2 regions of the Paracerasibacillus soli genome follow, and region 1 is predicted to be linked to the other one. Evidence: riboswitches for the same ligand, from Rfam matches in the RefSeq annotation. Region 1 holds a riboswitch; the other holds the start of a gene.

What was found. A riboswitch is a leader RNA that binds a small molecule or an ion and turns the genes downstream of it on or off. The one in region 1 is predicted to bind FMN.
Region 2: another riboswitch for FMN. It lies ahead of ACFFIS_RS09380 (ECF transporter S component); the one in region 1 lies ahead of ribD (bifunctional diaminohydroxyphosphoribosylaminopyrimidine deaminase/5-amino-6-(5-phosphoribosylamino)uracil reductase RibD).

Annotation. Positions count from the first base shown of each region.
Region 1 covers NZ_JBHLWL010000022.1:311,934-315,138, reverse strand. The annotation lists gene ACFFIS_RS08210 (hypothetical protein) at 131-271, shown strand; gene ACFFIS_RS08205 (DedA family protein) at 297-917, shown strand; FMN riboswitch at 1,227-1,375, shown strand; gene ribD (bifunctional diaminohydroxyphosphoribosylaminopyrimidine deaminase/5-amino-6-(5-phosphoribosylamino)uracil reductase RibD) at 1,503-2,618, shown strand; gene ribE (riboflavin synthase) at 2,603-3,205, shown strand, end outside.
Region 2 covers NZ_JBHLWL010000026.1:60,147-63,351, forward strand. The annotation lists gene ACFFIS_RS09375 (S8 family serine peptidase) at 1-1,056, shown strand, start outside; FMN riboswitch at 1,255-1,401, shown strand; gene ACFFIS_RS09380 (ECF transporter S component) at 1,576-2,160, shown strand; gene ACFFIS_RS09385 (hotdog fold thioesterase) at 2,483-2,872, opposite strand; gene ACFFIS_RS09390 (1,4-dihydroxy-2-naphthoate polyprenyltransferase) at 2,891-3,205, opposite strand, start outside.

The DNA of each region.
Region 1 (3,205 bases):
CTTGTTTATGTGAACTACAATCAATCCGGGTGATGTTGGTTTGTACCCGTAATTACGATATTAAATACCTAAGCGGTAGATATTTATAAAAGATGACAAGGAATCAAAGTAATTGAAAAGGACTGATTTCATGACTAAAAGCAAAGAAAAAATTAACAATAATCATGATGAATTGAATAAAAGAGATCTTATTTCAGCGAATATATTTGTCGCCTTATTGGCAATAGGGATGTTAATTGCTGGAATTGTATTAGTTAAAATGACATACTAACAACAAATAAACTTGGGAGATAAATATGGAAAATTGGTTAACTGAAATGATGAATGAATTTGGTTACATTGGGATTATGGTTCTTATTGCAATTGAAAATATTTTCCCACCTATACCTTCCGAAGTCATCCTAACGTTTGGAGGTTTCATGACAACTACATCTCAACTAAGTATGATAGGTGTCGTTATATCAGCGACAGCTGGCTCAGTTATGGGGGCTATTGTTCTATATATCATTGGCTTGCAACTCGATGTAACAAGGATGGAGAAAATCGTAAATAAGTATGGGCATATCCTCCGCATAACAAAAAATGATATTCATAAGGCAGATAATTGGTTTGATAAATATGGATCTTGGACAGTCTTCTTTTGTCGATTCGTTCCAGTAATTCGTAGTTTGATTTCCATTCCCGCCGGTATGTCACGTATGAATTTGGGATTATTTCTCCCTCTTACAACATTAGGAACTGTCATTTGGAATATTGTTCTTGTATACTTAGGTGCTTCAGTTGGTGCTTCTTGGGAAGTAATTGTATTATATATGGAAATGTACTCCAAAGTCATTTATGCAATATTACTTTTATTGATTATTGCTCTCGTTATAGTCTTTATAAAACGAAAGGGTAATCGCGGTAATCGCCTTTAAACAAAAGTTTATTAAAAACGTTTTTATAAAGCGTCCTATTCCATCATAAAGGCTTTTATTTCTGTTACAGAACTATGAAATGAGGAAAAGGTATTAGTGAATTAGATAAAGAAGCAATACCGTACCACCTTTATGACGTGCTCTAATGAAGTAGATTTTAAGAAATGATTTCGATTAGCAAATAAAGCCATTAAATCCGGTTATATTCAAAATCATGTCGTAAAAGATATTCATTGATTGATAGAAATCAGCAAACAAAATTTTTGTACAAACGAATTAGCTCTGCTATAATCGTCTGTAATTCAATAGGATTTCCTTCGGGGTCGGGTGTAATTCCCAACCGGCGGTGATGAGGTACACCTCTTAGCCCGCAACCCGTATTCATACATATTATGAATACGGTGGATTTGGTAAAATTCCAAAGCCGACAGTAAAAGTCTGGATGGGAGAAGGAAAAACAAATTGTTCAAAAGTACTGCTTTTTGACGTTTATTTGTTACTGCTTTTTTTCTCCCTTACTAAAATTAGTAAGGGAGATTTGTTTGTATGGAGAGTTTAATCACGAAAGGGGAGTATCTTTTTGAAATGAATGATAGTGAATATATGAACCTCGCACTTTTACTAGCGCGTTCTACTTTAGGTCAAACGAGTCCTAACCCAAGTGTAGGTGCCGTGTTAGTGAAGGATGGCCAATTGGTGGGAACCGGCGTGCATTTAAAGGCTGGCACTCCCCATGCAGAAGTCCATGCTATAAACGAAGCCGGAATCTCTGCTAAGGGAGCCATTATGTACGTGACGCTTGAGCCGTGTAATCACCATGGAAAAACACCTCCGTGCGCTGATTTTATTATTAAAACAGGTATTCGAAAGGTCTTTGTAGCATCTTTAGATCCAAATCCTCTTGTTGCAGGCAAAGGCGTTGAGAAGTTAACAAGAGCAGGTATTGAGGTTGAGATTGGTTTATGTAAAAAAGAAGCGATGCAGCTCAATGAAAAGTTTTTTCATTTTATTCAAACAAACACTCCATTCGTAACAATTAAAGCAGGCATTTCACTAGACGGTAAGATAGCAGCAAATTCAGGTGACAGTAAATGGATTACCTCTCCTGAATCAAGACAAGATGTACATCATCTTCGTCACGAACATGATGCAATACTAGTAGGTAATCATACCATCCTACAGGATAACCCTCTTTTAACCACCAGAAGACCCCGTGGTGGAAAAAATCCCATTCGAATTGTATTGGACACGAACTTAAAAATTCCAGTGTCTGCAAATGTTGTGCAAGATCGTTCTGCGACAACCATCATTTTTACAGGAAGCCAGATTGATTTAAACAAGAAAATAGAACTTGAAAGACTTGGTGTAACAATTATTTCTCAAAACAGGAAAGCCATCTCATTGCAAGAAGTTTTGAAAAAACTAGGTGACCTAAAGCTTATTTCTGTCCTTGTAGAAGGCGGATCGGAAATTCATGCGTCATTTATTGAGGAAAATAATTATCAACAAATTATTACCTACATTGCACCAAAAATTATTGGTGGCAAGGATGCTATTTCATTTGTTGGAGGAATAGGTCCTAGTCTTGTGAAATTAGGAAAACAACTACACTTTACAGAAATCAAACAGTTAGGGCCGGATATTAAAATTACGGCAAAACCACTTCATAGGGAGGAAAATGAAGAATGTTTACCGGAATAATTGAAGAATTAGGGGCCATTCAAAGAATAGAACCCCATGGGAACACACTCGTCCTGAATATTAAAGCAAAGAAGGTCCTAGAAGATATAACACTTGGAGATAGTATTTCAGTGAATGGCGTTTGCTTAACTGTAACGAATTTTAATCATGATTCATTTTATTTGGATATTATGCCGGAAACCTTTCACAGCACTTCACTTTCTGAGTTGAAACAAGGTTCACTAGTTAATCTAGAAAGAGCTATGAACGCTAATGGTCGTTTCGGTGGTCACTTTGTTACGGGCCATATTGACACTGTTGGAAAAATTTCCAAAAGAGAAACAAAGGAAAATGCTATCTATATCTACATGCAATATCCTAATGAATTCAATCATCTTTCGCTATATAAAGGTTCTGTCGCAATTGACGGCACTTCCTTAACCATATTTGGGGTATCTGCTACTACATTGACCGTGTCCATCATCCCTCATACCGCAAAGGAAAGTGTTCTTGGTTTGAAAGATGTAGGAGACAAAGTTAATATCGAATTCGATATGATTGGAAAATATGTATATTCCTTTTTTGAGAGGAAGGCTTCACACAATTAT
Region 2 (3,205 bases), on a different contig from region 1:
TTAAGTGAACACAATATTGTTGTTGACGGTGACTTCTACATGGTCTATATCCAAACACAAGATAACCCTTATGCGCCAGGATTAGCTACAGATGAAGATGGACCATTTGCAGAACGTAGTTATCAGTTAGTTGGCGGTGCATGGTCAGCAACAACTGATGAAGGTAACTACATGATCCGTGCACGTGTCTCATATGAGGTTGGGCAAGCAACTATTACAACACCAGAAGAAAATTACGTAACAAATGAGCCGGCATTGACAGTTGAAGGAACAGCGTCTCCTACTACATCTGTGAAGTTATTGAATAACGGTGAAGAAGTAGGGGTTGCAGAAATTGGTGATGATGGGCTATTCTCTTTTGATACGGAATTAACAGAGGGTGAAAACGAATTTACTGCTGTTACTGTAATTGATGAAGATGAGGTAAATGAATCTGAACCAGTAACGGTCACACTTGATACCACAGCACCAGAACTTACGATTGATTCTCCACAAAAAGGGGACAAGACAAATCGCGAAACAGTTACAGTAGTTGGGACAGTTTCAGATACGAATCTTGATAAAGTTACGGTGAATGGTCAAGAAGTGAAAGTTAAAGATGGAAATTATTCACAACGAATCTTATTAGACGAAGGTGAAAATACAATAGAAGTTGTAGCAACTGATTTAGCTGGTAATAGTACTACAAAATCTGTTGTATTAGAAGCAAAATATACAGCACCAAAAGTTGAAAATGTTACTCCAGCAGAAGATATGCATGTAAAAGCAGGCCAAACAGTACTTGTATCATTCGACAGTGAGCCGGGATTGAAAGCTACATTCACTGTTCATATGCCGCTTACGAATTTGCCAAGTTTAAAGAATGTTACAGAGCTACCAATGTTTGAAATGTCACCAGGTCATTACGTTGCTTATTGGACTGTGCCGGGTAATCTAGTTGCAGAAGGTGCAGTTGTAGAAGTGCAAGGTAAAGACAAATTTGGTAACGAGGCTCGTGCAAAAGCTGAAGGTAAATTATTCATTTCATCACAAGAAACAAATGCTGTGAAAAAATAATAACAGTAAAAGGGATGTCTCGTGTAACACGAGACATCTTTTTTGTTCTAAGCTATTTATTAAAAATAGCGGAGTGGAAAAGCTCTGCCAGATTGAAGTTACACTTTATAATGAGGTCATATTATTAGAAAAATGGATGCATAACTATTGCAAAAGTAGATTACTTATGTATAATGGAATTAACAATAACATATCGATTCCAATCTTCGGGGCAGGGTGTAATTCCCGACCGACGGTAAAGAGTGAACGAACTCTAAAGTCCGTGACCCACTAAGTGAAAACTTCGTGGTTGATCTGGTGAGATTCCAGAACCGACAGTGAAAGTCTGGATGGGAGAAGATGTCGAGACAGCCAATTGTGCATTGTTTAATATATGCACTATTTATTTACTGTGGACAAATAATGTTTAACCCTAAAGCCCCATTTTAGCGCTTTAGGGTTTTTTCTGTTCTTATGCATGTCGGCTTATCCTTCATCACGAGGTGGAATCGGTAAAGAGATGAAGGGGGATATAGGGTGATGCAAAAAAGCAAGCAATCATCTAAACTATTAAAATTGATTATTTTATCTTTACTGGGGACAATTTCCTTTTTATTAATTTTTCTCAACTTCCCGTTACCATTACTACCACCGTATTTAAAAATTGATTTTAGTGAAATTCCAGCTCTACTTGCGGCACTTATTTTTTCGCCAATGGCGGGGATAGCGGTAGAAGCGATTAAAAACATATTATACCTAGCAATAGGTACGGGTGAACCTGTAGGAGTTGCAGCCAACTTTTTAGCTGGTATATTATTTATTGTGCCTGCTGCAGTTCTTTATCATAAATATAAAGGTGTTAAAAGTATTATTTCTGGTTTAGTTACAGGAACGATTATAATGGCAATCGCGATGAGTGTATTAAATTATCTTGTCATTTTACCAATTTATGCATGGTTTATGGGAATGGAAGATATGAAGATAGAAAGTGTGAAGCGATTTGCGGTGTTGTATGGGGTATTACCATTTAACCTTTTAAAAGGAATCATTGTCGCACTTGTATTCGTTCCAATCTATACTAAAACGCGAACCTGGATTGAACAAAAACAAGCAAATTTTTCATGAAAATGACTAATTTTCCTAGAAAAAGTTTTGTTAAGCAGTATTGCAGCTTTAATTTAAAAAGTTGGTATAGCATCGTTTATTTAAATACGAAAGCTAAATCATAAAAAAGAGCCGAATTATACATCTATTGTGTATAGTTTGGCTCTTTTTATATTTATCACAGATTACAGTCGGTAATTTACGTTTCAAGAATTTGAGGTGCTAAAAGTAATAGATGAGTTAGGATCAACAGCTAGTAAAAGTCCGATTCATTCAACTGCAATCAGCAGGGAGGTGAAAATCCCCACTAGTTACAGTTTCACTCTCTCTTTTAAACAAAGCATTAAGCGTCTTTTCTCGGTACGACTCCAATTGTACAGCGAGATACAGAAATTAAATCGCCTTGTTCATCTGTTATATTAATTTCCCACACCATTGTAGATCTTCCAACATGTATCGGTTTAGCCTTTGCCGTTACTTCCCCATCTCGTTTACTTTTAATATGGTTAGCATTAATCTCCATACCAAAAACATGAAACTTTTCTCGATCAATATGTAAAATTGCACCAATACTTGCAGCTGATTCAGCTAATGCAACACTTGCTCCACCGTGAAGAAAACCAGCTGGTTGGCGTGTTCTTTCATCTACCGGCATCGTTAAGACGACTAAATCCTTTTCCAATATTTTACTTTGTATTCCTAAAGCTTCAAAAAGTGTGTGTTCAGTATTCATTTCCATCCCCTCATCCCCTTAACTCACTATTTTATCAATGATAAGTGATATTCCAAGTAATAAGCCAAATATAGTATTTGTTTTACCAGTGGCGGCCATTGCTGGCATCATTTCTAATGGTGTCGATTTTCCTTGGAACTTTTTAATAACACTAATGGCTAATGGTATGCTAAGTAAAGTTAATAAACTCCACCATGGAAGAATCTTTAGTACTGTATACAAGATTGTTAGAGTATAAGCAATTGCAAATATACTACCTTGAAAACGAATGGCATTTTTTCTGCCTAATAAAATGGCTAATGTTTTTCTACCATTTTCTTTGTCATTGTCAAG